Regions from separate parts of the Ottowia sp. VDI28 genome, predicted to be linked through region 1. Evidence: predicted binding sites of a transcription regulator. Region 1 holds the regulator's gene; each other region holds the start of a gene.
The links. The regulator sigma-54, encoded in region 1, starts transcription at its own class of promoters, with help from an activator protein. The targets are predictions, from matches to a motif close to TGGCANGNAANCTGCTTT.
Positions count from the first base shown of each region.

Region 2: a site for sigma-54 is predicted at 3,707-3,724, ahead of WJU18_RS05290 (ammonium transporter). Genes of this name have one in related genera too.
Region 3: a site for sigma-54 is predicted at 4,997-5,014, ahead of glnK (P-II family nitrogen regulator). Genes of this name have one in related genera too.
Region 4: a site for sigma-54 is predicted at 2,534-2,551, ahead of WJU18_RS19145 (PQQ-dependent methanol/ethanol family dehydrogenase). Genes of this name have one in related genera too.

Region 1 is NZ_CP149820.1:621,087-628,631, forward strand. It holds gene WJU18_RS02820 (glycosyltransferase family 2 protein) at 1-149, opposite strand, end outside; partial or broken gene argS (arginine--tRNA ligase) at 212-1,886, shown strand; gene WJU18_RS02830 (SPOR domain-containing protein) at 1,898-2,617, shown strand; gene WJU18_RS02835 (thiol:disulfide interchange protein DsbA/DsbL) at 2,923-3,540, shown strand; gene lptA (lipopolysaccharide transport periplasmic protein LptA) at 3,654-4,283, shown strand; gene lptB (LPS export ABC transporter ATP-binding protein) at 4,292-5,095, shown strand; gene rpoN (RNA polymerase factor sigma-54) at 5,139-6,707, shown strand; gene WJU18_RS02855 (THUMP domain-containing class I SAM-dependent RNA methyltransferase) at 6,857-7,545, shown strand, end outside.
Region 2 is NZ_CP149820.1:1,132,941-1,140,485, reverse strand. It holds gene WJU18_RS05310 (MBL fold metallo-hydrolase) at 1-410, opposite strand, end outside; gene WJU18_RS05305 (universal stress protein) at 422-1,246, opposite strand; gene WJU18_RS05300 (EamA family transporter) at 1,630-2,541, opposite strand; gene WJU18_RS05295 (2-dehydropantoate 2-reductase) at 2,562-3,563, opposite strand; gene WJU18_RS05290 (ammonium transporter) at 3,803-5,035, shown strand; gene WJU18_RS05285 (hypothetical protein) at 5,066-5,392, shown strand; partial or broken gene WJU18_RS05280 (class II aldolase/adducin family protein) at 5,448-6,210, opposite strand; partial or broken gene WJU18_RS05275 (aldolase/citrate lyase family protein) at 6,229-7,022, opposite strand; gene hpaH (2-oxo-hept-4-ene-1,7-dioate hydratase) at 7,158-7,545, opposite strand, start outside.
Region 3 is NZ_CP149820.1:6,265,649-6,273,193, forward strand. It holds gene glcF (glycolate oxidase subunit GlcF) at 1-642, opposite strand, end outside; gene glcE (glycolate oxidase subunit GlcE) at 649-1,716, opposite strand; gene WJU18_RS29785 (thioesterase family protein) at 1,789-2,550, opposite strand; gene amt (ammonium transporter) at 2,925-4,601, opposite strand; gene glnK (P-II family nitrogen regulator) at 4,622-4,960, opposite strand; gene hmgA (homogentisate 1,2-dioxygenase) at 5,154-6,473, opposite strand; gene WJU18_RS29805 (ABC transporter ATP-binding protein) at 6,522-7,385, opposite strand; gene WJU18_RS29810 (ABC transporter ATP-binding protein) at 7,303-7,545, opposite strand, start outside.
Region 4 is NZ_CP149820.1:4,032,411-4,039,955, reverse strand. It holds gene WJU18_RS19160 (RcnB family protein) at 1-321, shown strand, start outside; gene WJU18_RS19155 (quinoprotein dehydrogenase-associated SoxYZ-like carrier) at 653-1,447, shown strand; gene WJU18_RS19150 (quinoprotein relay system zinc metallohydrolase 1) at 1,444-2,400, shown strand; gene WJU18_RS19145 (PQQ-dependent methanol/ethanol family dehydrogenase) at 2,652-4,454, shown strand; gene WJU18_RS19140 (c-type cytochrome) at 4,549-4,872, shown strand; gene WJU18_RS19135 (TonB-dependent receptor plug domain-containing protein) at 4,869-5,516, shown strand; gene WJU18_RS19130 (TonB-dependent receptor) at 5,467-7,068, shown strand; gene WJU18_RS19125 (GNAT family N-acetyltransferase) at 7,306-7,545, shown strand, end outside.

The sequences.
Region 1 (7,545 bases):
CCATCGTTGACGATGATGATCTCCACCTGGGGCGACAGCGCGGCCAGCGCGGCCAGCACCCGCTCCACCACGGCCGTCAGGCCCATGGATTCGTTGTAGGCAGGCATCACGCAGGAAATACTGGGTGTGCTTTGGCTTCTATCAGGCATGGGGCAGCATCATGCCAAAGCCTGCGGGCTTTTGGGGGAAGGCAACGCTTTAAAATCAGCAAATGCCATCCGTCAAGAAGGAATTGCTCGCCGCCCTGGCGGACGAGCTCGACAAGCTGCAGCCGGGCGCGGGCGCCCAGGCTGCATTCGACTCACCCAAGCAGGCCGCGCACGGCGATCTGGCCTGCAATGCGGCCATGCAACTGGCCAAGCCACTGAAAATGAACCCGCGCGCGCTGGGCGAACAGCTCAAGGCCGCGCTCGGAGCTACGCCTGCGTTCACGCGCTGGGTCGGCGCCATCGACATCGCGGGGCCCGGCTTTCTGAACCTGCGCCTTACGCCCGCCGCCAAACAGCAGGTGGTGCGCGAAGTGCTGCAGGAAAAAGGGGAGTACGGCAAGAAACCCCTTGGGGAAGACCGCGTGCTCGTCGAGTTCGTCTCGGCCAACCCCACCGGCCCGCTGCATGTCGGCCATGGGCGGCAGGCGGCCTTGGGCGACGCCATCTGCAACCTGCTGGCAACGCAGGGTCAGCGCGTGCACCGGGAGTTTTATTACAACGACGCCGGCGTGCAGATCGAAACGCTGGCCAACTCCACACAGCTGCGCGCGCGCGGCTTCAAACCCGGCGATGCCGAATGGCCCGAAGCCGCTTACAACGGCGACTACATTGCCGACATTGCCGCCGATTTCCTGGCCGGCAAGACCGTTCAGGCCGACGACCGCAGCTTCACCGCCAGCGGCAAGGCCGATGACCTCGACGGCATCCGCCAGTTCGCTGTCGCCTACCTGCGCCACGAGCAGGACAAGGATCTGCAGGCTTTCCGCCTCAAATTCGACGAGTACTACCTGGAATCGAGCCTCTATACCAGTGGCCGGGTCGAGGCGACTCGTCAAGCGTCTGATCGACGCTGGCAAGACCTACGAGCAGGACGGCGCCCTGTGGCTGAAGACCACGGACTACGGCGACGACAAAGACCGCGTCATGCGCAAGACCGACGGCGGCTACACCTATTTCGTGCCCGATGTCGCCTATCACATCACCAAATGGGAGCGCGGCTACCACAAGGTCGTGAACATTCAGGGCACCGACCACCACGGCACTATCGCCCGTGTGCGGGCCGGCCTGCAGGCCGCGGGTGTCGGCATCCCGGCGGGCTACCCCGATTACGTGCTCCACACCATGGTGCGCGTGGTCAGGGGCGGCCAGGAAGTGAAGATCAGCAAGCGTGCCGGCAGCTATGTCACTCTGCGCGATCTGATCGAATGGACCAGCGCCGATGCCGTGCGCTTCTTCCTGCTTTCGCGCAAGCCCGACACCGAATACACCTTCGATGTCGATCTGGCGGTTTCCAAGAACAACGACAACCCGGTTTACTACGTGCAGTACGCCCACGCGCGCATCTGCTCGGTGCTCGAAGCCTGGGGCGGCGACACCGCCAGCCTGCTCGAAGCCGATCTGTCGCCGCTGGACACACCCGCTGCCCAGGCCCTGATGCTTCAGCTGGCCAGGTACCCTGACGTCCTGACGGCCGCTGCTCAGGATTTTGCGCCGCATGACATCACCTTCTACCTGCGTGAGCTGGCGGCCAGCTACCACAGCTACTACGATGCCGAACGCATCCTGGTGGATGACGAGGCGGTGAAAAAGGCGCGCCTTGCCTTGGTCGCCGCCACCGCCCAGGTGTTGCACAATGGCCTGTCGGTGCTGGGCGTGTCGGCCCCCGCCAAGATGTAATCATTCACAACATGAAATTGAACAAGCAATCTGGAGGTACCTTCCTGGGCGTGATCCTGGGGGTGATGGTGGGCTTGGCGGTAGCATTGGGCGTCGCCATCTACGTGGCCAAGGTGCCCGTGCCTTTCCTCAACAAGAATTCCTCCCGTACCAGCGGGCAGGATGCCGCCGAGGCCGAGAAAAACAAGGATTGGGATCCCAACGGCCTTCTGCGCGGCCGCAATGGTGCTGCGCCGGCCACCAGTGGCACTGTCGCGCCTGAGCCGGTGCCGCGAACCATCCCTGCGCCGGCTGAAGCGCCGGGGCCTGCCGTGGCGTTGCCCGCGCCCGCTGAGGTCAAGCCGCCCACGCGGCCCGCCGCGCAGGCGTCGGCACCCGCTCCCCGGGCCTCTTCGGCCACGGCGGCCCGCCAGCCTTCCGCTGATCCTCTGGGTGATCTGGTGGCTTCGCGGGCGGGCAGCAGCACGCCTTCAACGGCCTCCACGGCGCCAGATCCATTCGCCTACTTCGTGCAGGCCGGTGCTTTTCGCAATCCTGGTGAAGCCGAAGCCCAGCGGGCGCGCCTTTCGTTGATGGGCGTCGAATCCCGCGTGACCGAACGTGAGCAGGCCGGCCGCACGGTCTATCGTGTGCGCGTCGGTCCGTTTCAGAACAAGGACGCTGCCGACCGCGTGAAAGAGCGGCTGAGCGGCAACGGAATGGACGTGGCTTTGGTTAGAGTGCAGAAGTGACCCCCCTGAGGCGCTGGCGCGCCTTCCCCCCAGGGGGACGCAGCCAGCGGCCTGGCGAAGCCAGCTCCGCGGCTACTCACGTATGGCCTGCTCCGCGGCCTTCTGACTTGACTCCCTCACCCCAACCCTCTCCCGCCTGCGGGAGAGGGTTGGGGTGAGGGCGGCGGGGTTACCGCGGGTAAATGTCGTTTCTTCGGCGAAATTGGCTTAAAACATCAATAATCGAGCCTTGACTACCTCGGTTGCGGAACTCGCGGCCTGCTTGCCGGCTCTGACGGCCTGTTGATACTGGAGCTTGTTTTTTTATGAATCGTCGTGAATTTGCTTTAGGTGCCACTGCAGCGGCGCTTCCCGGGTTTCTGGCTTTGCCGGCGCATGCGCAACAAGGCAAGGGCTACGTGGAAATCAAGCCTGCGGCTCCGGTCGATGCGCCGGCCGGCCAAGTGGAGGTGATCGAGTTCTTCTCCTACGGCTGCGTGCATTGCATGCATTTCGAGCCTATTTTTGCCGCATGGAAGAAATCGGCTCCCAAGAATGTGGTGGTACGCCTCGAGCATGTGGGCTTCCAGAGCAGCTTCGAGCCGCTGCAGCGCATTTATTACGCCCTGGAGGCCGTCGGCGGGGTCGACAAGGTCCACGCCAAGGTGTTCGATGCCCTGCAGAACCAGCGCAAGCGCCTCGACAAGCCCGATGTCCTGTTCCCCTGGATGGCCGAGCAGGGTGTGGACCGCGCGAAGTTCGAGCAAGCCTACAAGTCTTTCGGCGTCGCCAGCAAAGTTCGCCGCGCCGTGCAACTGCAGGAAGCCTACAAGGTCGAAGGTACGCCAGCCCTGGGGATCGGCGGGCGCTACTACACCGACGGTTCCATGGCCGGTGGCTTCGAGCGCATGCTTCAGATCACCAATCAGTTGGTCAAAACCTGAAGCTCGGGGCGAAATGCCCTGGTTTTTGCCGCTTCATCAGCCCGCTTTTGAGCGGGCTTTTTTGTCTGCGGCTTAGAATGGAGCCGAGAATCGAAGCAAAAACCGTGCCTTCAATGAAATCACCTTTCCCACTGCGGGCCTTTGGCTGCGCTTTCGCGTTGCTGGCGGGCGTTCTGGCTGGGAGCCCCGCCTGGGCTGAGCGGGCGGACCGCGAGAAGCCCATGAACATCGAGTCCGACACGCTGCGCTACGAAGACCAGCAACAGCTCAGTACGTTCACCGGCCGCGTCGTGGCCACCAAAGGCACCATCGTGATGCGCGGCGCGCGTCTGGAGGTGCGGCAGGACGCGGCGGGCAATCAGTTCGGCGTGATGTATGCCGAGCCGGGCAAGCGGGCTTTCTTCCGCCAGAAGCGCGAAGGCCTGGACGAATACATCGAAGGCGAAGGCGACACCATCGAGTACGACAGCAAGGCCGACACCGTGCGCTTTATCCGCCGTGCCGAGATGCGGCGCCTGGCTGGCTCCACCATGCAGGATGAAGTCACGGGGGCGGTCATCGTCTACAACAACACCACCGAGGTCTACACCGTCGATGGCGCGGCGCGTTCCGCGGGTGCCACCCCTTCGAAGGGGGCTGGCGGACGTGTGCGGGCTATTCTGGCGCCGCGTGGTACACCTGCTCCAGCCTCCGGGGCGGAGTCCGCCGTGCCGCTGCGGCCTTCCACGGGGCCATCCCAGTGAGTGGGCAGGTGGAGCAGCCCGCCCCCGTCCTCAACGCCGCCGTCTCGCCGTCCCAGGCAGCGGCGCCCGGCTCCAGCCGTCTGGAGGTCCGAAGCCTGCGCAAGAACTATGGCGCGCGGCGCGTGGTGCATGATGTATCGCTCACGGTCCGCAATGGCGAGGTGGTGGGGCTGCTCGGCCCCAACGGCGCTGGCAAGACCACGTCGTTCTATATGATCGTCGGCCTGTTGCGCGCCGATGGCGGCCAGATCAGCATCGACGGCCAGCCGATCGAGCACATGCCGATCCACCGGCGTTCGCGGCTGGGCCTTTCCTATCTGCCACAGGAAGCCTCGATCTTCCGCAAGCTCACCGTCGCGGAAAATGTGCGGGCCGTGCTCGAATTGCAGCAGGACGAGAATGGCCACCCGCTGCCCAAGGCCGAAATCGAGCGCCGGTTGACGGAGTTGCTGGAGCAGCTTCACGTGAACGATTTGCGTGATTCGCCCGCGCCCTCGCTTTCCGGGGGCGAGCGCCGCCGCGTGGAGATCGCGCGAGCGCTGGCCACGCAGCCACGCTTCATTCTGCTGGATGAGCCCTTTGCCGGTATCGATCCTATTGCCGTCATCGAAATCCAGCGCATCATCGCCTTTCTCAAAGGGCGCGGCATTGGTGTGCTGATCACCGACCACAACGTGCGCGAGACACTGGGCATCTGCGACCATGCGGTCATCATCAGTGAAGGCCGTGTGCTGGCCGCAGGTACCCCCGAGGAGATCGTTGCCGATCCTGAAGTGCGGCGTGTGTACCTTGGCGAACACTTCCGGCTCTGAAGCGTGAACACGCTATTGAGTACACCGGCGCGGCGGTGACGGCATGAAACCCGGCCTTTCACTGCGCGTTTCCCAGCATCTTGCGCTCACGCCCCAGCTACAGCAGTCGATCCGGCTTTTGCAGCTGTCCACGCTGGAATTGGCCAGCGAAGTCGAGCAGATGCTGGACGACAATCCCTTTCTTGAGCGCGCAGAAGAAGACGCCGACCGCGAGGCATTCGGCCTTGCGCGCGCCGATACCCGCGTGAGCGAAGGCGACCGCGCCAGCGAACAGGGCGCGGAGGCTGGCACAGACGATTTCGGCGATACCGACGGGGCCAGGGGCGAGACCCTGGTCGCTGAAAGCTGGGACGGCGATGGCAGCGTGGAAACCCAGCCCGACGACGGTGAATGGGGAGGCGATGCGCCCGCCCGCCGTAACAATCTGGAAGATGACGACGAACTCGACCCCGGCGAGCGTGGTACGCCGCAGGAGTCTCTGACCGATCACCTGCACCGCCAGGCCTTGTCCCTGCGCCTGATGCCGGAGGATGCGGCGGCCGTGCGTTTCATGATCGAGTCGCTGAACGAGGATGGCTACCTCGAAGACACGCTCGCTGAACTGGCCGCGACCCTCCTTGATGAGAACGACGGCCAGGAGCAGATGGAAGAGTTGGTGCACCGCTTCACACTGGCACTCAGGCTCGTGCAATCACTGGAGCCCGCCGGCGTCGGCGCGCGCAACCTGGCTGAATGCCTCACGCTGCAGCTCAAGAGCCGCCAGAATGAGCGAGGGTTGGGCGCGCAGGAGCAGGCGCTTGTCGCCGCGGCGCTGCAGATTTGTACTCAGCACGGCGCCATGGACCTGTTGGCGCGGCGCGATGCACGGCGGCTTGCCCAGGCCACGGGTGAACCCGAAGACCTGGTGCGCGCTGCCATGGCCTATATTGGCCGGCTGGAACCCAAGCCGGGGCGGCGCTTTGCGGATGTCACGCGTAATGCCATTGTGCCGGATGTCATCGTCACCTGCAGCGGCCAGGGTGCGCAGCAGCGCTTTCGTGTGCAGCTCAACCCCGATGTGATGCCGCGTCTGCGCGTGCACGACATCTATGCCGGTGCCTTGCGCGGCGGTCGAGGCGGCGAGAACCACCAGGCGTTGGCGCAGCGCTTGCAGGAGGCCCGGTGGTTCATCAAGAACATCCAGCAGCGCTTCGACACCATCCTGCGCGTGTCACAGGCCATCGTCGAGCGGCAGAAGAATTTCTTTGTCCATGGCGAACTGGCCATGCGTCCCATGGTGCAGCGCGAGCTGGCCGACGAGCTGGGCGTGCATGAATCAACCATCAGCCGTGTAACGACCGCCAAATACATGGCCACGCCGCAGGGCACCTTCGAGCTGAAGCACTTCTTCGGCTCTGCGCTGGGGACGGAAGCCGGTGGCAATGCCTCCAGTACGGCGGTGAGGGCGCTCATCAAGCAATTCATCTCCGCCGAGGACACGAAGAAGCCGCTATCGGACAACCAGATCGCCGATATGCTCAAGGAGCAAGGCATCGATTGCGCCCGCCGAACGGTGGCCAAGTACCGCGAAGGGCTGCGCATTCCCGTGGCGAGCTTGCGCAAGCTGGCGTAACCCCTGGGACCGCCGAGCTCCAGCTCGGCAAGAGGGGTTTTGTACACGCTGCTGCCAGGCTGGAGCCCGGCGATCCCGGCGGGCAAGGCTTGCCACCCTCGGCGGGAGCGACAATCACCCCTTACTGGCCTGTGCCGCGTCCCGATCAAATGAACCAACTGACCCTCTTCCTACCCTGCGCCGCCGGCGTTGAAGGTTTCCTGGCCGATGAAGTGCACGGCCTCACGGGCCTGGTCGGCAGTGATTTGCTCACCGTGCGCGCGGGTGTGCGCGTGCGCACCGATTGGGCGGGCGCGCTGCGCCTCAATCTGTACAGCCGCCTGGCGCAGCGGGTGCTGATCGAGCTGGCGCACGGCCCCTATCGCGACGCGGAAGATCTCTACAGGCTCGGCTCAGGCGTGGCTTGGGAAGAATGGTTCACGCCTCGCCAGAGCTTTCGCATCGAGTTGACGGCGCAGCACAGTCCGCTGCAGAGCCTGAATTTCGCGACGTTACGCGTCAAGGATGCCGTGGCCGACCGTTTCCGCCAACGGGGCGGTGTACGTCCCAGCATCGATACGCATGCGCCGAATGTGCGCCTGCATGCCCACCTCACGGTCGACACTGCCACGCTGTACATCGACACCTCGGGCGAGCCGCTGTTCAAGCGCGGTTGGCGCCAGGACAAGGGTGACGCGCCGCTGAAGGAAACCCTGGCAGCCGCCATGTTGGCCGCTAGCGGCTGGTGGCAGCCTGCTACGCGCTCGGTGCAGGAAGTGCCGCTGTATGACCCCTGCTGCGGCAGCGGCACGATCGTCATCGAGGCGGCGCAGATTCAGCTAGGGCTGCCCGCGGGCGG
Region 2 (7,545 bases), 510 kb from region 1:
AAGCGCTTGAGTGCGGCGCGCGCCTCTTTCTCCGTGTAAAGCGCAAGAGCAGGCCGGTGTTTGGAATGTCCATGACGATTGGCATAGTCGGCATCTTCCTCCTGCAAACGGCCCGAGTCGGGCAACAAGAGTTCGCAGAGCTCACGTGTCGCCTCACTGCAGTAAACCCTGCCCTTGAAGCCGAGCTGAACTAATCTAGGCACGAAGCCGCTGTGATCGATATGGGCATGCGTCAGCAGTACGGCGTCTATGCTTGCAGGGTCGACCGGCAGCGCATCCCAGTTGCGCAGGCGCAGTTGCTTCAGCCCCTGGAAGAGCCCGCAATCGATCAGCAGCCGGCGGCCTTCGTGGGTCAACAGATACTTCGAACCCGTCACGGTACCCGTCCCGCCCAGGAAATCAATGCGCATGGCAAGCTCGCTCAGTGTGACATCAATACAGGCAATGTCATCGACTGAAGAATGGACAGTGTGGCTCCACCAAGAATCCACTCGCGCGCGCGGCTATGGCCATAGCAGCCCATGACAAGCAAGTCCGATCCCAGATCGGAAGCCAGGGACAGCAGCTTGTTGCCAACGTCGTCGTCATCCCTGTCGCCCCGATGCAGTGAGAGATCCCGGATACCTTGCTTCTGCAAATAACTCCGCAAGGACTGCAGCGACGCCTGCGCATCTTCGCCATACGCCACAGCATGTACCTGCGTTGCCCTGGACAGCCAAGGGAGGGCAGCGGTCACGGCCCTCGCGGATTCGCGCGTTTCCTTCCACGCCAGGAGGATGTTTCGGCCTAACGGTTCTACCGGCCCCGCATAGGGCATGACCAAGGCTGGCCGGCCGCTCTGCGCCAACACACTGGGTAGAAAATCAGTTGGCAGCTCGGCATCCGCAGCATCATTCTTGTCGCGCTGACCAAGAATCAGGAGGTCGGCATAAAGCGCGCGCCGGCCGAATCCCCAAGGCCCTTCGACGTCCGCCTCCTCCCAATGCAACCGCGCCGAGCCCGCGCTGTTCGCCAGAAAAATACCATGCATCTTGTCGCGCGCCTCTTGGTCAACTTTGCGCATGACTTCGATCGCCTCCGACCCCGCGTCTATCGCGAACGGGTAGCGCATCAGCGCCGAATAGGTACAGGGCTTGGCGGTCACCTCGGCATCAAAACTCTCTGCCACCCGGCATGCCAGTTTGATTCTTTCTCCTATGCGCGCAGAGCCATCGAGATGAAGAAGGATGGAATTCGGAGTCTGCATACAGGTTCTCCAGGTTTCGGGAGTTGAGATGCAATCGAGCTTGGGCCCGGCTGAACTGTCCGGTCTTGCGCTGGATCAAATATGGCCCCTCCGGCATAGTCAAAGCTTGATCTGGCGCAAGAACGGCTCACGCCGTGCCCGACGCAGCTTGATACGTCGCGCCAAAGCTCAGCTTTCAGCAGGTGACAGCACGAAAGGTCTCACAGCCGGCATGTACTCTTCGCTGCCCAAGCCATCCATGAAGGCTCTCTGCTGGTGTCTCGATCCCGCCGCCGCACCAGCCCAGCCCCTGGCGCTGACGATTCCGACCGGGATAGCCTTGCGGAAGCCGCTCCCCGCAATTCGAAACCTCACCCAAGGGGTAGGGATATCTCAAAACACCTTCAACGTTTGCGCATCCCCAGCCACATCACCGCACCGACCACGATCAATGCACCTAGCACCTGCACTGGCGCGATGGCCTGCCCCAGGATCAGCCAAGCCAGAACCAGCGCGGCAACAGGCTCGACGTTCATGATGGCTGCATTGCCCACCACGCCCAGACGGGGCAGCACAGTGAAAAGAAGTGTGATACCGCTGCCGTAGAGCAAGGTCAGCAGTGCCAACCCCCACCAGCCTGCTGATGCCACAGGCAGGTGGGGCCCCCCTTGCCACCAGACGCCGGCTGCCGCCAGCACGCTGACTATGGCCATGGTGGCAAACGTGCGCAACCGGCCGTCGAGATCGCCTGCCTCGTGCTGCGTCAGCACCAGCGCCAGGGAAAACGTGGCCGCCGCGGCAAGCGCGAAGGCCACGCCAACCCCAATTTTGCGCCACTGCCCGGCAGCGCCCAGCCCCGAAGCGGCGCCAAATACATCCAGAGCCAGCACCAGGCCCAGCAAAATAACCGGCATGATCAGGAGCATGGCGCGCTCAGGCTTGTGCTGATAGAGAACCCGAGCCCAGAACGCCGTCCAGAGCGGATAGCTATTGAAGGCCAGCAGCGCCAGTGCCACCGGCAACCGGGCCACGGCGGAATACAGGCATAGGCTTTGCACTGCGATCAAAAGGCCGATCGCCGGCAGCGCCTTGCGCTGGCGCACCGTCAGAGAAAAAGACCCTTGCTGCCCTACCAGCAAGGCGCCCACTACCAATGCAGTGAAAAAGCTGCGGACCACCACTGCGGTGGCCACATCCGTTCCATGATCGAAGGCCAGCCGGGCAGCCACGTGGTTGGCCCCCATCAGGAGAGCGATGGATAGCAACGAAGCGAAAGCTGCGCCGCTAAGCGCCCGGCCCGGGCTGGAGCGGGTCATTCCGGCTTATTCGCTCTGGCTCATTCAGGATAGAGCCCATGCACCCGTGCGTGCAGCCGGGCCAGCCCCAACAAAGCATCGGTGAAAGGCGCAGGCGTCTGAGTCAACACCCCGAGCTCCCGCACGGCTGACACCAGCGCATCGATCTCCACCGGCTTGCCGGCTCGCACGTCCTGCAACATGGAGGGTGTGAAGGCGCCCAGCTTGCGCGTGACCATGTGGCGGTCCTCCGGCTGCTGCTCGATGGGGATGCCGATGCGTGCGCCGATCTCTCGGGCCTCCAGCATCACGGCGCTGATGAAGCCGCGCACCAGATCGTCATCGAGGATGCGATCGGCGGTGGCGCCGGTGAAGGCACTGACGGGGTTCACCGTCATGTTGCCCCAGAGCTTGTACCAGACGTCTTTCTGGATCTGAGGCGATACCGTGGCCTCGAAGCCCGCTTCCTGCAGCAAGCCGGCCAGCGCCTGCACCCTCGCGCTGTCGCCGCCTGCCGGTTCGCCGATGATCAGCCCCTGGCCGAAGTGATGGCGGATCACCCCTGGGGCATCCAGCGCACAGCTGGCATGCACCACGCAGCCGATGACATGCGCCGGCGCAATGGCCCGCGCAATCGCGCCACCGGGATCCACCGATTCCAGACGCTGCCCGGCGATCAGGCCGCCAAAGCCTTGGAGGAACCACCATGGCACGCCATTCATCGCGGTCAGCACCACCGTCTTCGGGCCCAACAGCGGACCGATCCGGCCCGCTACATCAGCCATGCCCGGCGCCTTGACAGCCACGATCACGAGATCCTGCACACCCAGTTCGGCCGGGTCGGCACTGGCGCGCACCGCCTGGGCGGACTCATGCTCCACGGCATCGGCGCCCTTCTGGCGCAAACGCAGGCCGCCCTGCCGCAAGGCCTCCAGAGTGGCCCCGCGCGCCACCACACTGACCTCCGCGCCCTTTTCCGCCAGGCGCGCCCCTATCCAGCCGCCGATGGCGCCGGCTCCGTAGATCGCTATCTTCTTGAACATACGCCGCTGTCTCCTTGCGTTCCAAACGCTGGCTTCATACAAAAGCTTGCTCTATGAATTGTAGGCATCAGGTCTTTGCGCCCTCTTGCCCTCTTGCCCTCTTGCCCTCTTGCCCTCTTGCCCTCTTGCCCACTTGCCCCTCTTGGCATGGAAGCTGCTAAGCCACAGTACCGATCACACAAACATAAGCGGATGCGTGACCCGGATCGGCGCGCAGCGCATCCTGAAGGGAGTCTGGTATGCAGGTGGTGCAGTTTTCGGCCATTGACAAGGCAGATACAGCGTGGCTGCTGGTCTCGGCGGCGCTGGTTCTGATGATGACGCTGCCGGGCCTGTCGCTGTTCTATGCCGGGCTGGTGCGGCGCAAGAATGTGGTGAACACGCTGGCCTCCGTCTTCGCCGTGGCCTGCCTGGTGAGCCTGCTCTGGTTCGCGCTGGGCTATCCGCTGGCTTTCGGGCAGGGGTCGGCCTGGCTGGGCGGCCTGGCGTACCTGGGTTTTACGGCCATGCACCTCGATAGTGCCGCAGGCACCTTGACCGTCAGCCACCTTGCCCCCAAAGTGCCCGAGGCAGCCTACGCCATGTTCCAGATGACGTTTTGCGTCATCACCACCTGCCTGATCATCGGGGCCGTGGTCGAGCGTATGCGCTTTTCCGCCCTGCTGCTGTTCGCGGCCTTGTGGAGCGTGCTGATCTACGCGCCGATCGCCCATTGGGTCTGGGAGCCGGGCGGATGGCTGAACCGCCTGGGGGCGCTGGACTTCGCTGGCGGCGCCGTGGTGCATGTGAATGCCGGCATGGCAGGGCTGGTGTGCGCCGCGCTGCTGGGACGGCGCCAGGGCTATGGCCAACAGGCTTTCGAGCCACACAGCCTGGGCTGGACGGCCATGGGCGCAGCGCTCCTGCTGATCGGCTGGTTCGGCTTCAATGCCGGATCGGCGCTGACCGCCGACGGGCGCGCTGCGCTTGCCATGCTGGTCACCATGCTCGCCGCGGCCAGCGGCGGCCTGGCCTGGATGCTGACCGAATGGGCCTTGCGCGGCGCCCCGACCTTGCTCGGGTTGCTGTCGGGCATATTGGCCGGGCTGGTGGCCATCACCCCAGCGGCAGGCTTCGTGCAACTGGGCAGTGCGGTGCTCATCGGGCTGATCGCGGGCGTGGCGTGCTTCTGGGGCGCCACCTGGCTCAAGCGCCGCCTGGGTGTAGACGACTCCCTCGATATCTTCGGCGTGCACGGTATAGGCGGCATTGTGGGCTCGCTGCTGACAGGGGTGTTTGCCGACCGTGCCATCAGCGGCGTGGATGCCAACCTGCTGAACCAGGCTATCGCCGTAGGTGCCGTGGCGGCCTACAGCGCCATCGCCACGGCGGTACTGCTGCTGGGCATCGATCTGGTGTTGCCCCTGCGCGCCTCGCCGCAGCAGGAGCATGAAGGGCTGGATGTCACCTTGCACCGGGAGCGGCAACTGTGAAGCACCGCCAACGACGGAGAAAGGAAATGCATGCACGACAGCGAACGCCTGGCCATTGCCGCCCGCCTTCATGTGGCCTTGCGCCGCAAGACGGGCCGCGTGACTGACACCGAATGGATGGCCTCCGACGTCACGTATGGGATGGCTATGTCGGCCTTGGCATTGGCTCACGCCAAGGAAACAGACGATGCCGAACTGCAAAGACTGGCCTTGCTCCTGCGTGCCAGCCTGAACAGCACACAAGCGCAGGCAGACAAGCCCGCACCGGCGCCCGCGGCCCCCAGCACACCCGAAACCGGGCAGGCGCTGGCCAAGCTGGTGCAGCCGGTGCGCCGCTATGTCGGCGGATTGCGCTGACATCACGCCGTCAGGGCTTCATGATGGCGCTGCGGCACGCCATGGCCCCGGACACTCATCCCTGGTAGCTCTTGTCCGAGCGATCCAGTTGCCTTACCAGCGCATCCCACACATCCTGCCCCGCGCCGTGCTTCGGATCGAATTGCAGGGAATCGCGGGTGCACTTCGCCGCTATGGCGTCCGGCACCGGAATCACCGCTTGCGCCCCCCATGCTGAACGTGGCCATCTGGATCTCGCAAGCGCGCTGCAAGGTCCACAGGATGGCGAAAGTTTGCGGCAATGTCTGCCCCCAAGCGAGCAAGCCATGGTTGCGCAGAATCACCGCGGGCCGCTGGCCGATGCTGGCGAGCACGCGCGGCCCTTCTTCGGCATGGATGGTGATGCCCTCGAAATCATGGTAGGCCAGCATGCCGTGCAACTGCGCGCTGTAGAAATTGGTCTGCTGCAGCCCGTCCTTCAGGCAGGCTACGGCCACACCAGCGGTGGTGTGTGTATGCATTACGCAGTGGGCCGTGTCGATACCGCCATGGATGGTGCTGTGCAGCGTGTAACCCGCAGGGTTGATCGGATGAGCTGAGCCATCCAGCACCTCACCCGCCAGGTTGACCTTCACCAGATTGCTGGCAGTCACTTCGGTGTAGTGCAAGCCGAAAGGGTTGATCAGGAATTGCTTCTCGCCGTCAGCGCTGTCCGGCAGGCGCAGCGTGATATGGTTGTAGATCATCTCCGTCCAGCCCAGCATGGCGAAGATGCGGTAGCAGGCGGCGAGCTGCCGGCGGGCGGCCTTTTCCTCCGCGCTCATATCCTGTGCACTCATGGCGTCTCCTGCCTCTTCTTATTTGCTGGCCGCGAATGCCGCCGCCAGCCGGCTGGTCTCGCGCACCAGGCTTACGGTATCGATGCCCACGGCGACGAAGGTGGCGCCCCACTCCAGGTAGCGGCGCGCCATGGTCTCATCGGGGGTAAGAATGCCGGCGGCCTTGCCCGCACGCACCACGCGGCGAATGGCGTCCCCGATGGCCGCTTGCATGTCCGGGTGTCCGGGGTTACCGCGATGGCCCATGGAAGCCGACAGATCGGCCGGGCCAATGAAAATGCCGTCCACGCCATCCACGGCGGCAATGGCCTCCAGGTTGTCGAGAGAGGTGCGGGTTTCGGCTTGTACGATGATGCTCACGCGATCGTTGGCCTCATGCAGGTAGCGCGGATGCCGGCCCCAGCGGGCAGCCCGTCCGCCGGCCACCCCCGGATGCCGCCCAGCCCGTCAGCGCCGGGGTAGCGCGCGGCTTGCACCACGGCCTGCGCCTGCTCTGGCGTGTCCACCATCGGCACCATCAGGGTTTGCGCGCCCAGATCAAGATACTGCTTGATCAGCATCTCCCCCACGTGGCCGTGGCCCATGGGTACGCGCACGACGGCTTGCGTGCCCGGATAGGCGGCAATGGTCTGCAGTTGGTGCAGGATGGTCTGCAGGCTGTGCGTGGTGTGCTCACCATCGATCAGCAGCCAATCGAAACCCGCGCCAGCACAGATTTCCGCCGTGGTGGTATTGGGCACATTCAGCCAGAAACCGATTTGCTGACGCTTGTCCAGCAGGGCTTGCTTGAAGGAATTTTGGGGTGTTTCCATGTTTCTCTCTCGATCGAATGACCAATGACTTCGCGTTACCTCAATAACGACATTGAGCGGCAGCACAGAGGTAGGGCGTGCACGAAGTGCGCACGCATTGCGCTGGCTCGGCAGATGCGGGAATGCATGAGTCTTTCAAACAAACTTGAAAGCCATCTTGCCGAGCGGTCCGTAGTCGGCTTCGAACTCATCGCCGGCCTTGGCCGCCACAGGGCGTGTGAAAGAACCGGCCAACACGATCTGCCCCGGCTGCAGTGATTCGCCCCAAGGCGCGAGTTTGTTGGCCAGCCAGGCAATGCCTACCGCCGGATGCCCTTGCACGCCGGCCGCCAGTCCGGTTTCTTCCACCACGCCGTTGAGACGCAGAATGGCGCCCACCCAGGGCAGATCGGTAGCACGCGGGCCTGCGCGCCCAGCGCCGACCACGATGCCGCCGTTGGCCGCGTTGTCGCTGATGGTGTCGTACACCTTGCGCATGACCTTGCTGTGGCGGTCGAACTGCTCGATACGCGAATCGATGATC
Region 3 (7,545 bases), 920 kb from region 1:
GAGGTGAAAGCGTACCGCGCCGCAGCAGCCCTGACCCCGAGGCCGGATCACCTGGATGCCGGCCGCATCGAGTACGCGGGCCGTGGCACGGTTGATGTTGGGTGCCATCGAAGGCTGCACGCAGCCTTCGAGCATCAGCACTTTGCGCTCGTGTGTGCGCCTCGGCCACTTGCCCGCATCCTGGCGTGGCGGCACCTTGGCACGCAGAGAGGCCGGAAGGAAGTTCCGCGCCGATTGGCCCAGACGCATCGCCGGCCCGAAAAGCGGCGATGACAACCCCATGCGCAGCACCCCTCTCAAACGGCGCTCGGCCGGCGGGCGCGGCACCTTGGCCTCCACCACCTTGCGGCCGATATCCACCAGATGCCCATATTGCACGCCGCTCGGGCACGTGGTTTCACAGTTGCGGCAGGTCAGGCAACGGTCAAGATGCAGTTGCGTCTCACGGGTGGGCACCTCGCCCTCCAGGACCTGCTTGATCAGATAGATGCGCCCGCGTGGGCCGTCCAGCTCATCGCCCAGAAGTTGATAGGTCGGGCACGTGGCCGTGCAAAAGCCGCAATGCACACATTTGCGCAAGATGGCCTCGGCCTCCCGGCCTTCAGGCGTGCCCTGGAATTCAGGCGCGAGATGGGTTTGCATCGGAAATCAGAAATCCAGAAACATGCGGCCAGGGCCAAGAATCCCAGCGGGATCGAATTCGTTTTTCAGCGCTTGGCTGATGCGCGCCACAGCCGCCGCCGGAGGGGTGAACACCGGCGTTCGGCCGTCACCGCCGCGAAACAGCGTGGCATGGCCACCCGCGCGAGCCGCTGCCTCCCGCACCCAGGCGCCGTCCTTGGCCGGCAGCTTGACCCAGCGCTGCGCGCCGTGCCATTCGACCAGTGTCGGGCCCAGATTCAGCGGGGTGGCGGTATCGGGCGTGCTGACACGCCACAAGGCCTCACCCCAATCCAGGTGGAAAAAGGAATGACGATGATCGCGCAGCGCCATCCAGTGGCGCGGCGCATCCTTCTCCACAACCTGGCCTCCCATGATCTTGCGGGCTGCCGTCACGGCCGCATGAGCGCCGCGCAAACGCACCAGCAGCACACCATCCGTCCAGCAACTCGCATTCAGCGGCAGCGGTTGGCCGCCCCAGCGATTGAGCTGCTGGCGCGCGCTGGTTTCGCTCAAATCGAACATCAGCGTGCTTTCGGCAAGCGGCACGGGTAGTACTTTCAGGCTCACTTGCGTGATCACGCCAAGCGTACCCATGGAGCCTGCCATCAGCCGGCTGACGTCATAGCCGGCGACGTTCTTCATCACCTGCCCGCCAAAGGTCAGTAGTTCGCCCTTGCCGTTGATGATCTGCACACCCAACACATAGTCGCGCAGGCTGCCTGCGCTGGCACGCGCCGGCCCCGACAGACCTGCGGCCACCATGCCGCCCACGGTGCTGGCGACGCCGAACTGCGGAGGCTCGAAAGGCAGGCACTGCCCTTGTTCCGCCAGCATGGCTTCCAGATCCTTCACGCGCGTGCCGGCGCGCGCCGTCACGACCAGTTCGCTCGGTTCGTAGCTGACGATGCCCGCCAGAGGGCGCGTATCCAGCATCTCGCCATGCAGGATCTGGCCGTAAAAATCCTTGGTGCCCCCGCCCCGGATGCGCAGGGGGCGAGAGCGCTCGGCGGCTTTTTTCACCTTGCCGATCAACGAAACCAATTCTGCATCCATGCAGCGATCATAAGGCGGCGCGTGAGAGGAGTCCGGCCGCGAGCTGTCCGTAGACTGTTGCGAAGCGCCTTCCTAGCGGCGCTCGCGCAATACCAGGGATTGCACCGCCACCCCGACAGGTCCGCGCAAATCATACAAACGCGACAGCGTCGTACCGGCCCCCGTGCCGTCCATCTGGGTTTCCGACATCAAGCCGATCCACTCGCCTTCCGGCGGCCGGTGCAAATGCAGGCTGAGATCCGCATTGGAAAACAGATAGCGCTCCGGATTCAGTACCCAACTCAGCCCATTGCCGAAATCCGCGGCCGCCGCGGCTCGCATCGCGGGCGACGTGTGTTGGCCTTGCACGAGCGGTACCGTGAGGCGAAACCAGGCAGCGGCCGGGCCCGGGCGATCGGTGTCGCCCTGCGCCAGCCGGTGATCCATCGCCGTGTCATAAAAAGAAACGCTGGACGGCATGCCCGGAATCCGTACCCGTTCCGTGCAGGCATCAGGCGCCGGCAGCATGCGCGGTGGCGACCAGCCCGGCAGATGAGAGGGGAGCGAGACGGGCTGCCCGCGCAGCATGAGGGCATGAGCCTGCGCCACCACTACACCGCCTGCCTCCAAACCGATCGTCACGCGCGTGGTGGCACGGCCCGAATAAGACTCCCGCCGCACCTTCAATGGGGCAATCGGCACTGGTTTGATCAGTTCGATGCTGAGGCGCGTGAGCTGCCAGCCGGGTTCGGCTAGAGCGCTTTCAGCCAGGTAGGCAAGCAAGGCACTGGGTGCGCCGCCATGCTGGGCACGCTCATCCCAAGGACCCCGCGACAGCACCGTGGGCTGCCACATATCACCGTCTTGTACATATACAGCCGCAGGTAAGGCGGCATCCTGGGAATGCGGGTGGGATGTCATCTTCTAGGTAGAGTGCCGACCCTATCAGGCGAAGGTACCGCGAGCCGGTACCCGATGATAGGCATGAGCATGAACGGCGTCCACGGCAGAGATAGCTGCGCGCCCCGAGAAGTTGCTTTTTGTTTTGGGGCGGCCCTGCAACAAAAAGAAGCCCCCACGCTTCCCTGCTCCGCATGGTCCGCTGCCCCCCAAGGGAGTGCTTTTTGTTTTGGGGCGGCCCTGCAACAAAAAAGAAGCCAACAAAAAAACGCTGGCAGCGGTCTTCCCGCTGCCAGCGCCAAGATGAGCGAAGCTGTTGTTTTGGAGACTTACCTGTTGTAGGCCGTTTCGCCGTGGCTGCTGATGTCCAGACCTTGGCGCTCTTGCTCTTCCGTGACGCGCAGACCGATCATCAGATCAACGATCTTGTAGGCCAGGAAAGACACCACGCCCGACCAGACGATGGTCATCAGCACGCTCTTGACCTGGATCCACACTTGCGATCCCATGGCAAAGGTGTCAGGCGTCAGGCCACCGGTGCCGCCCAGGCTTTGCGAAGCAAACACGCCCGTCAGGATCGCCCCGACGATACCGCCGACGCCGTGCACGCCGAAGACGTCGAACGAATCATCCACACGCAGCATGCGCTTCAGGCCGCTCACACCCCAGAGGCAGACGAACCCGGCCACGACGCCGATCACGATCGAACCCATGGGCCCGACGAAGCCGGCTGCGGGAGTCACCGCCACCAGACCAGCCACCGCACCCGAGGCGCCACCCAGCATCGAGGCCATACCTTTGTGCAGCGCCTCGCCCAGGCACCAGGCCAGGGTAGCAGCCGCCGTGGCCAGCACGGTGTTGACGAAAGCCAGACCAGCGTTGCCGTTGGCGGCACCGGCGGAACCGGCGTTGAAGCCGAACCAACCCACCCACAGAAGCGAAGCCCCCACCATGGTGAGCGTCAGCGAATGCGGCGTGAAGGCTTCCTTGCCGAAACCAACCCGTTTGCCCAGCATGTAGGCACCCACTAGGCCCGCGATACCGGCGTTGATGTGCACCACAGTACCACCCGCGAAATCAAGTGCGCCGTCTTTACCCAGCAACCCGCCGCCCCAGACCATGTGTGCGATCGGCAGGTAGCTGAAAGTGAACCACAGCGCCGAGAACAGCAGCACCGCGCCAAACTTGATGCGCTCGGCATAGGAGCCGACGATCAGCGCCACGGTAATGGCGGCGAAAGTACCCTGGAACGCGACGAACACGTACTCGGGGATGGTCGTGAGCGCGCCGAAGGTCTCTTGGGTCACGCCTTTGAGGAACAGCTTGTCGAAACCGCCGAAGAAGTTGCCTTCACCGCTGAAAGCCAGGCTGTAGCCGTAAATGGCCCAGAGCAGGCTGATCAGCGAGAAGATGACGAACACCTGCATCAGCACGCTCAGCATGTTCTTGCTGCGCGCGAGGCCACCATAGAACAGGGCCAGGCCCGGGATCGTCATCAGGATCACCAGCAGGGTCGAGGTCAACATCCAGGCGGTATCGCCTGAATCCACGTGGGGCGCCGGCGCAGCGGCCGGAGCAGTTGCGGGGGCTTCTCCGGCGGGGGCAGCGGCTGCAGGGGCTGCCGCTACCAGAGTGATTTCCACCGCACGAGCCTCGTCGGGGTTGCCCACCTTGACCGATTCCTCGGGCTTCTTCAGCTCGATGGCCGCCTCCGGCACGCCCGCGCTCTTGAGCGCATCACGTATCGCGAAAGCACGATTCTTGGCCAGCTCCGCGTTCGTCGCGGGGTCGCCCGACGTGTCGGTAAAGCCGGAAAGCAGCAGTTTGGCGCCACTGTTCGCGGCCACATACTCCGCGACTTTCTTGACAGCCTCCTGCCCCTCGGGGCCAACTTCGGTCTTGCCTGACTCGAACAGGACCTTGGCTGCGGGGAAATCCGCAGCCATCGCAGTAGCGCCGGCGAAAAAGGCGAACGCTAGAAGGAAAAGTGAAAAGATACGTTTCATGATGTTCTCGCTCCCTATGCTCACAGCGCCTCGGTGCCGGTCTCGCCAGTACGGATACGCACGACTTGTTCGATTTCAGTGACGAAGATTTTCCCGTCGCCGATCTTGCCGGTGCGCGCCGCCGTCTCGATGACTTCGATCGCGTTTTCCACGAGATCCGCGGCCACCGCGACGTCGATCTTCAATTTGGGGAGGAAATCCACCACATACTCGGCTCCCCGATAGAGTTCGGTATGCCCCTTTTGACGGCCGAAGCCTTTGACTTCAGTCACCGTGATGCCCTGCACGCCCAGGGCCGAGAGTGCTTCGCGCACCTCGTCGAGCTTGAAGGGCTTGATGATGGCGGTAATCATTTTCATGCTGCTTTCTCCTGGTTCATCGGACCTGGAAGCACTAAAGCAGAAGGCATGCCAACCCCGCCCCGGCTGACAAACAACGCGAAACACGTGCATCGCACCATAAAGGTGCATAAAACGGTGGCGCGCACCCCGTTTCAGGGCGCGCACGATCAAAACAGCCCCTACACTGGGCGCGGCCGCCCTGAGAGCATGTTCAAGAGCCCGGCTTGAACTGATCCTTCAGCCCCGCCCAGCAATCGGCGTAGGCAGTATCCAGCGCGGGGCTGTTCAAAGCGGCTGCAGTCGGGATGAACCGGTAGCGGCTCTCGAACATGAATGCCAGCGTGTTGTCGAGCTTCTGGGGCTTCAGATCCGCATGGCTGGCCTTGCCGAAGGCTTCCTCATCGGGGCCGTGCGGCACCATGGCGTTGTGCAGGCTCGCGCCGCCCGGCTTGAAGCCCCCCGGTTTGGCGTCGTACTCGCCATACACCAGCCCCATGAACTCGCTCATCACGTTGCGGTGGTACCAGGGCGGACGGAAAGTGTTTTCCATGACCAGCCAGCGCGGCGGGAAAATCACGAAATCACAGTTGGCGGTACCGGGCGTATCGCTGGGCGACGTCAGCACGGTGAAGATGGAAGGATCGGGGTGATCGAAGCTGATCGACCCGATGGTCATGAAATTGGCCGTGTCGTACTTCACCGGCGAAAGGTTGCCGTGCCACGCCACCACGTTGAAGGGTGAATGGCTGGTGGGTGCACGCCAGAAACGGCCCCCGAACTTCTTCACCAGCTCATAGGCGACTTCGCCCTCTTCCTCATAGGCCGCCACAGGCGCCTGAAAATCCCGCGCATTGGCCAGCCCGTTGGAGCCGATAGGCCCCAACTCCGGCAAGCGGAACTGCGCGCCGTAGTTCTCGCACAGGTAACCTCGCGAAGGACCATCTGGCAGGCCCACCTTGAACACCACCCCGCGCGGCATCAAGGCGATCTCGCCAGGTTTGACTTCCAGCACGCCCATCTCGCTGGTGATCACCAGGCGGCCTTGCTGCGGCACCAAGAGGATCTCGCCATCGGCGTTGACGAAGGCACGCCGCTCCATGGAACGGCCAGCCATATATATATGAGCTGCCACGCCATGCTGTGAATCGGCATCACCGTTCGCCACCATGGTGTGCACGCCGTCGATGAAATCGATGTCCGCCACATTCTCCGGCATCGGCACAGGATGCCAGCGCAGCGGCTCCGGGGGCACGGCCACTGCGCGGTCGCCGCCGGTGCGCCAGGTTTCCTGCGCATAGGGCTGATAGCGGCCCGCTACCACCGAAGGCTGCCGGCGATAGAACCAACTGCGGCGGTTCTCATGCCGGGGCGCCGTGAAGGCGGTGCCCGAGATCAATTCCGGGTATAGATCGAAGGGCGCCCGCTGCGGACTATTGCGACCCTGCGGCAACGCACCGGCCACGGCTTCCGTCGCGTATTCGTTGCCGAAGCCGCTCTGGTAGCGGCGTTGCGTGAGTGAGGAATCATTCATACCCCGAAGGATAGCTCGGGGACCGCGGTCGTCAAAACATTTTGGTCATCACTGCTGCTGGGGCATATGAGGCAAAGCGGCCAAGAGCGTTTTGGTGTAGTCGTTTCTGGGGTCATGGAACACCTGCTGTGTGTTGCCGTGTTCCACTATCTTGCCGTGATACATGACGATGATCTCATCGGCGAGAAGACGCACCAGGTTGAGGTCGTGGCTCACAAAAATGTAGGTCAAATCCAGTTCTTCACGCAGTTCCATCAATGTGCGTACGACATGAGCCTGCAGCGAAGCGTCCAGCGCGGAAGTCGGCTCATCGAGGATCATGAGCTTTGGAGTGAGGACGATGGCGCGCGCAATATCTACCCTGGCACGCTGGCCGCCCGACAACTCATGCGGAAAGCGGTTAAGCAGTTCAGCAGGCAAGCCCGTACGCATGGCGGCCTGCTCGACCAGTTCATCAATTCGAGCTTTCTCCGCAGCGGTTCCTAATCGCAAAACCGGATCGGCGATCGCGCGCCGGGCACGAAATCGCGGGTTCAGTGCAGCCAATGGGTCCTGAAACACCATTTGAATGTCCCGCCGAGCGGGTTGGCGGGCGAAAGTGGAACCCACAAGTGAACTGATGTTGACGCGATCCAGCAGCACCTCTCCGGAGGTTTGCCGTATCAAGCGGGCGATCATGCGCACCAGCGTCGATTTGCCAGAGCCAGACTCGCCGACCAATCCGATGACCTGCCCCTTCGCAGCCCTGAAAGTGACGTTCTGAACAGCCTGAAGTACTTGGCCGCGGCCCAGATCGAAATTCTTCGACAGGCCGTTAACCTCAAGAAAATCATGAGACATAGGGGTGGTGGCAGCTGACACTGTGAAGGGGAGCCATCGTTCGGCGAGGGGCGTCGACACGCAGGCAAGCATCCTCGACTCGCGAGCAGCGCTCGGCGAACCGGCAGGCAGGGAGATCGGCACGGCGCAGATCCGGCAGGCTGCCTCGCATGGGCTGCAGTTCATGGTGGCTACTCTTGCCTGAAGGCATCGCGGCCACCAGCATGCGGGTGTAAGGATGTGCCGGATTGCC
Region 4 (7,545 bases), 3.2 Mb from region 1:
GGCCCGCAGCGCGGTCATGAACGCCATGACCAGCATATGCAAGGACCGGGGCATCACAATCCTCCCAGGCCGCAAGTTCGTCCGGCTCCGCGTGGCCCGCAGGTCGTGGTCTATCCGGAATATCGCCGCTTCAACCGTGGCGATCGTCTGCCACCGCAGTATCGCCAGCCCCAGTATGTGGTCAACGATTGGCGCGGCCATGGCTTGCGCCAACCGCCGCGTGGCTACCACTGGGTGCAGAACGGGTCTGACTACGTACTCGTTGCCATCGCCACGGGCGTGATCTCGGCCGTGGTGATCAACGCGCTGACCGGGCGCTGATCAACTCCAAGGCCGTTTTCGTCCATCATGGACGAGCACATCTATCGGGCAAGCTGGAGCTTGCCAAGTACCGTTGATTTTCCTGGGAGAGGGGCCGCCCGGGGCAGGCGGCCCTCCCGTGCGGCCAACCCTGCATGTCACATGCTTGGTGTTCCGTGTTGGAACAGTTTGGCGCACTCCGGACAGTGACTGATCTTTTGAGGAACTGAGCTGAAAGCCCGCAAATGCTGTTCCTGGGCCGCCCTGGCATCGCTTTTGCAACGAAGGAGGCAAAAGACAGGAGACACCATCAATGGGGCTGCCGGAACGACCAGGAAGAAAAGGCGCGAGCATGGTGCAACGCCGGAAAGTCCTGCTGACGGGGTTATTGGGAAGCATGGGGCCCGCCGCCCTGCGCGCGGCCGACGATCACACGGGGGGTGATCCGCTCGGTTCCATGCAATGGCCGACGCTGCGCAAGGAGTATCTGGCTGACGCGCCCATGGAATTTACCGAGGCGGTAATCGTGCGCACGCCCGCTTTTGCCGACGATGCCATGAACGTGCCCTTGCAGATAGATGCGCGGCGCCTGTCGGGTACCGCCGGCGGCGTCAAGCGGATCTGGGTCGTAGTAGACCGCAACCCGGTTCGGGAGGTGCTGTCGTTCGAGCCGCTGAAGGCGCTGCCCATGCTGTCTTTCCGCATCCGGCTGGAGCAGGCATCTCCGGTGCGGGCCATGGTGCAAACGCAGGACGGCCGCTGGCACGTGGGAGGCACCTGGGCGCAGGCGGCGGGTGGCGGCTGCACGGTGCCTGGCGCCACGCGCGCCGATGGTTCCTGGAGCAAAACGCTCAACCAGGTGCAGGCGCGCATTTTCGGCAACGTGATCGAGGGCAGCCGCCGGTTGCGCCTGCGCGTGATGCACCCCATGGACACGGGTCTGGTGGCGGGCATTCCCGCCTTCTACATCGAACAACTGGAGCTGCTCGATTCCAAAGGTGAAGCATGGTGGCGCCTGGCCTTGCATGAGCCCGTGTCGGAGAATCCGCTCCTCACGCTGGAGCTGCCCGCCGAAGGGCCGCGCGAGTTTCGCCTCAGGGGCCATGACAACAATGGCAATCGCATAGAAGCGGAAGTGCGGGCATGAAGGCTGCCATCCTCTCGATACTGATGGGGGCCTGCGCCATGGGCTCCGCCGCAGCGGCTCAGCCCGATCCGGCCTCGCTGAACTATGACTTGCATCCACGCCAGATCGCGGAGCACACCTGGGTCATTGAAGGCGCCGTGGCGGATTTTTCGCGAGCCAATGGCTGCAACATCATCAACACGGCCTTCATCGCGACCGGCGACGGGGTGGTGGTGATCAACACCGGGCCTTCCCGCCTGTACGGAGAGCAGCAGCGCCGGGCTATCGAGCGTGTGACTTCCGAGCCGGTGCGGCAGGTGCTCAACCTGAATCTGCATCCCGACTATTTTTTCGGCAACCAGGCCTGGGCCGATCGTCCCGTACAGGCCCTGGCGGGCAGCATCGACGGCATGCGTGCCGAAGGCGCCGCCTACGCCGACAATCTTTACCGGCTCTGCGGCGACTGGATGAAAGGCACCGAGCCGACGCCCGCGCGCGAAACACTGTCACCGCAAACCCTTCGCCTGGGTTCTCACATGCTGGAGTTGCGCCGCCTGAATGGCCATACGCAGGATGACTTGGTGCTGATGGATACGCGCACGGGCGTGCTCTTCGCGGGCGGGCTGGTGTTTGCGGAGCGCGTGCCCACCACGCCGCACGCCGATCCGGAGGCGTGGCTGGCCAGCCTTGACAAGCTGCAGCAGTGGCAGGCGCAAGGCCTGTTCCGGCAAGTGGTGCCCAGCCACGGGCCGGTGCACACAGGCACCTCGGGTATCGCCCAGACGCGCGATTGGCTGCGGTGGCTGACTTCGCTCATGCGCGAGAGCGCGGAGAAGGGCGTTGATTTGAGTGAGCTGCTGAATACGCCGCTGCCCGAGCGCTTCAAGGGCTGGGCCGCCCAGCCCGCCGAATTCCATCGCAGCCTGACGCAGTGGTACCCGCGCTATGAGCAGCAGGCGCTAGGGCACCGCTAGGCCCCGCGCGTTGCTCCACTGTGCCAAAGGGGTGATTCATTTCTGAACACTGTCACAGGCGCGATAGCAGGCAAGAGCGGCACATGCGTGGCTCTTCGTGCACGTGGAACGGTTCTTTGAGCAGGATCAAGGCTGGCATAGATGTTGCCTTATCCCTGACGTGTATCCCACGAGCCCGGAGGGCGGGGCACAGGCCGCCGCGCATGGTGTGCGGCGCATCCACTTGATATCTACACGTCAGCAGGAGACACATGATGAAACGCACGCGACTGAGTGCTCCCTGGGCTGGGCTGCTCCCAACCCGCTCCCCAAGGAGGACAGGCAAACCCGGGGTAGCCCCGCGTTTTCTGGCGAGCCTGATCGTTCTGGCCGCCGCCCACGCGGGCGCTCAAGGCGTTACCAGCGACATGATCGCCAAGGACGCCTCGACCCCTGGCGACGTGCTCAGCTGGGGTATGGGCACGGAAGGCCAGCGGCACTCCGATCTGACGGGGATCACCGCGGACAACATCAGCCGCCTCGTGCCCGTATGGTCCATGTCGTTTGGCGGGGAAAAGCAGCGCGGCCAGGAAAGCCAGCCCCTGATCCACAACGGCAAGATGTTCGTGACGGCCTCCTACTCCCGTATCTTCGCGCTGGACAGCAAGACCGGCCAGAAGCTCTGGAAATATGAGCACCGCCTGCCTGAAGGCATCATGCCTTGCTGCGACGTGGTCAACCGCGGCGCCGCGCTGTACGACAACCTCGTGATCTTCGGTACGCTCGATGCGCAACTGGTGGCGCTCGATCAGGAAACAGGCAAAGTCGTGTGGCGCGAGAAGATCGACGACTACTCCGCCGGCTACAGCTATACCGCCGCTCCGCTGATCGCCGAGGGCCTGCTGCTGACCGGCGTGTCGGGCGGCGAGTTCGGCGTGGTCGGGCGTGTGGATGCACGTGATCCCAAGACCGGCAAGCTGATCTGGACACGCCCGGTGGTGGAAGGCCACATGGGCTACAAGGACGGCAAGGAAAACGGCATTACCGGCACTACCAATGCCTCCTGGCCTGGTGAAACCTGGAAGACCGGGGGCGCGGCCACCTGGCTGGGCGGCAGCTACGACGCCAAGACGGGCCTGGCTTACTTCGGTACCGGCAACCCCGGCCCCTGGAACAGCCACGTCCGCAAAGGCGACAACCTCTACTCGGCCTCCACGGTGGCGATCGATGTCAAGACCGGCCAGATCAAATGGCACTATCAAAGCACGCCCAACGACGGCTGGGACTATGACGGTGTCAACGAGTTCGTCACCTTCGACATGGACGGCAAGCGCGTCGGGGCCAAAGCCGACCGCAACGGCTTCTTCTACGTGAACGACGCCGCCACAGGCAAGCTGCTCAACGCTTTCCCCTTCGTGAAGAAGGTGAACTGGGCTTCCAGCATCGATCTGAAGACCGGCCGCCCGAACTACAACGCAGAAAACCGCCCTGGTGATCCCACCGCCGCGGGAGGCGAGGGCGGCAAGGGCAAGGCGGTGTTCGCGGCGCCGGGCTTCCTGGGCGGCAAGAACCAGATGCCCATGGCCTACAGCCCCAAGACGGGCCTGTTCTACGTGCCAACCAACGAATGGGGCATGGAGATCTGGAACGAACCCATCACCTACAAGAAGGGCGCTGCGTTCCTGGGCGCGGGTTTCACCATCAAGCCGCTGTTTGAAGACCATATCGGCTCGCTGCGCGCCATTGATCCCAAGACCGGCAACGTAGCCTGGGAAGTGAAGAACACCGCGCCGCTGTGGGGTGGTGTGCTCAGCGTGGGCGATCTCGTGTTCTGGGGCACGCCCGAGGGCTACCTGAAAGCGGCCGACGCCAAGACCGGCAAGGTCGTGTGGCAGTTCCAGACCGGCTCTGGCGTGGTGGCTCCACCCGTCACCTGGACAGACGGTGGCGAGCAGTATGTCAGCGTCGTGTCCGGTTGGGGCGGAGCCGTGCCGCTGTGGGGCGGGGAAGTGGCCAAGAAGGTCAACTTCCTTGAGCAGGGCGGTTCGGTCTGGACCTTCAAGCTCTTGAAGTAGTGCTGCTGCAGTAGCGCCGCGAAGGGAGAGAGAACGCGCTCTCTCCCTTGTTTCCCACTCTCATTCATGGCCACCCCTCGTGGTCTCCATTGCCATGCGTTTCACTCTTGCTCTCAGCATTCTGCTGGCCTGCGCGGCGTCCCCCGCCATGGCGAACGATCTCGCCGCAGCCACAGAACTGGCCAAGGCCAGCGGCTGCTACAGCTGCCACTCCGCCAAGGAAAAAGTAGTCGGCCCCGCGTTCAGTTCCATCGCTGAAAAATACGCTGGCGACAAGGACGCCGCAGCCTCTCTGGCCCAATCCATCCAGAATGGATCGAAGGGCAAATGGGGCCGCGTTCCCATGCCGCCGCATTCCAGCTTGAGCGCCGATGAGCTCAAGACGCTGGCCACCTGGGTACTGAGCACCAAGCCATGACCCAGGTCATGCACCGCAGGCCCCGAAGCTGGCTCATGCTGGCGCCTATTCTGCCGCTGGCCGTAGCCGCGCAGACGGACGACGACCGGGTGCGCAGTCTGCCGCAGGTAGACGTGGTGCAGCAAGCGCCGTTGCCTGGTCTTGAGATGCCTTTGTCGGAATACCCCGGCCACGTACAGCAAGCCGACGACGCGGCCATCGAACGCTCAGGCAGCACCAACCTCGCGGACTTTCTGAACCGCCAGTTCACTGGCGTGACCGCAGCCGACATCCAGGGCAGCCCCTACCAGATCGATCTGAGCTACCGGGGCCAGCGCCTGTCACCCATGCTGGGCTCCCCCCAGGGGCTGTCGGTGTACCTGGACGGTGTGCGCATCAACCAACCCTTTGGCGACGTCATGGACTGGGACATGGTGCCGGAGGCCGCCTTGGCCGGTGTGACCCTCATGCCCGGCTCCAACCCCCTGTACGGCCTCAACACCCTGGGCGGCGCCCTCGTGCTGACCACCAAATCAGGCCGCACCCACCCCGGTACCGAACTGGATCTGTCTCGTCGGCAGCTCCGGCCGCAAACGCCTGGAGTTCGGCCACGGCATGCGCTGGGAAGGCGGCTGGCACGCCTACGCCGCCGGCACCGTCTTTGACGAAGACGGCTGGCGAGACAAGTCTTCTGGAAGACTGGGTAACCTCTTTCTCAAGCTGGGCCGGGACCAGGGCGACACCTCCTGGTCCTTAAGCTACGCCTACGGCCGCAGCCGCCTCACAGGCAACGGCCTGCTCAACCAGAGCCTGTACGACATCGACCGGCGCGCCGGCTACACCTTCAGCGACATCACCCGCAACCGCTCGGGCCTGCTGAACTTCCAGCTCACACACGCGCTCACCCCCAACGACGACCTCTCTGTGGTGGCCTGGCACCGGGACGGCCGCCGGCAAGGCAGCAACGGCGACGTCAATGAAGACTGGTCCGAATGGCTCGAAGAGTGCGAGGACGACCCTCAAGCCAGCGCCTGCTCGAACCCCTCGGGCCCGGGCTACGTCAAGAACAACGCCGTCTTCAACCGCAGCGATGCGCGGCAATGGGAAGTGGGCACCAGTGTGCAATGGAGCCACCGCAGCGGTATCCACCAATGGGCGCTGGGCGCGGAGATGGCCCACAGCCGCACGCGCTACGACCAATACACACAAGAGGCGATCTTCAACGCCGAGCGGGTGGCCGTGCCCATTCCAGGAAGCGAAGCCGAACATGAAGTAGCCCTACGCGGACGCAACAGCCGCTTCGCGCTCTTCCTGGCCGACACCATCCGGATCAATGAGCAAACCCGGCTGAGCCTGTCCGCACGCTGGAACGCCAGCCGGGTCAGCAACGAACTGGGCCACCCTGCGCCCTTGGAGCGCGAGAGCTTCAGCTACCGCAAACTCAACCCGGCCATCGGCATCTCGCACGATCTGAGCCGCAAGGCCACCATCTTCGCCAGCTTCTCGCAAGGCTCCCGCATGCCCAGCGCCCTGGAGCTGGGCTGTGCCGACCCGAGCGAGCCCTGCACGCTGCCGGCGGGCTTGCAATCAGACCCCTATCTGAAGCAAGTGGTGGCACGCACGCTGGAGATCGGTGCGAGGGTACAACCGGCCGAAGGCCTGCAGATCGCAGGTGCGCTGTTTCGCACCGTCAGCCGGGACGACATCGTGTTCGTGCGTGCAGGCACCTCGCAGGCGGGGTACTTCACCAACGTGCCCGAGACACGCCGGCAGGGGCTGGAGCTGAGCGCCAGGCTCAAGCGGGGAGATTGGAACTGGCAGGCGGGCTACACCTTCCTGGACGCTACCTACCAGAGCGAGGGCGTGCTGCCCGGACCGCTGAGCACGGAGAAGAAACCCAACACCTTCAGTCCCGGCACACGCATGGCGGGCCTGCCCCGGCACGTATTCAAGCTGGGCGTGGACTGGAGAGCGGCGCCTGGGGTGAGGATAGGAGGCGACTGGCTGGCATTCGGCTCGCAGGTGGTGGCGGGCAATGAGAGCGGCACGAGGCCGCAGTTGGGCAAGGTGGCGGGCTTCGGGGTTGTGAACCTGAGGGCGCAGTGGCAGTTCAGCGAGCGCTGGAAGGCGTATGTGCGGGTGAACAACGTGATGAACAAGGCGTATGCGAGCTATGGCACGGGGGCGGAGGATCTGTTCCCGGGGGGCAAGCGGTGAGGCCTGGAGAAGACGTGGGTTCGGCACGCTTTCTGGCGCCGGGAGCGGGGCGGTCCATCATGGTTGGACTTCGTTACGAATGGGACCACTGAGAGAAAGCCGAACCACCCCGTGGGGTTACCGCCAAGCATCGGAGCATCCAACGTACACGTTGTCCTAAAATAGAAGCCCTGTCGAAAGAACCGTCATGGCCTCGGCCATGAAAGGCTTTCATTCTTGCAACCAAAAGTGGTGAAGATGAGCAAGCCTTTCATTTCTCTATGCCCAGAGATCACCCGGGCAAACGCGCTGACTTTGATGGACTGGCTGGAAGACGAGAACGTCGTCCGCTATTTGAGCGATTCACGCAACGTCTCCCGGTTCATCGAGCAAGTCATCGGCCGGGTCCAACTGCCGATCCTGACCCATCTCTTCAACCAAGGCGGCCGCTTCTTCATGGCCTACGACCGGCATGACGTGCCCGTAGGCTTTGTCCGC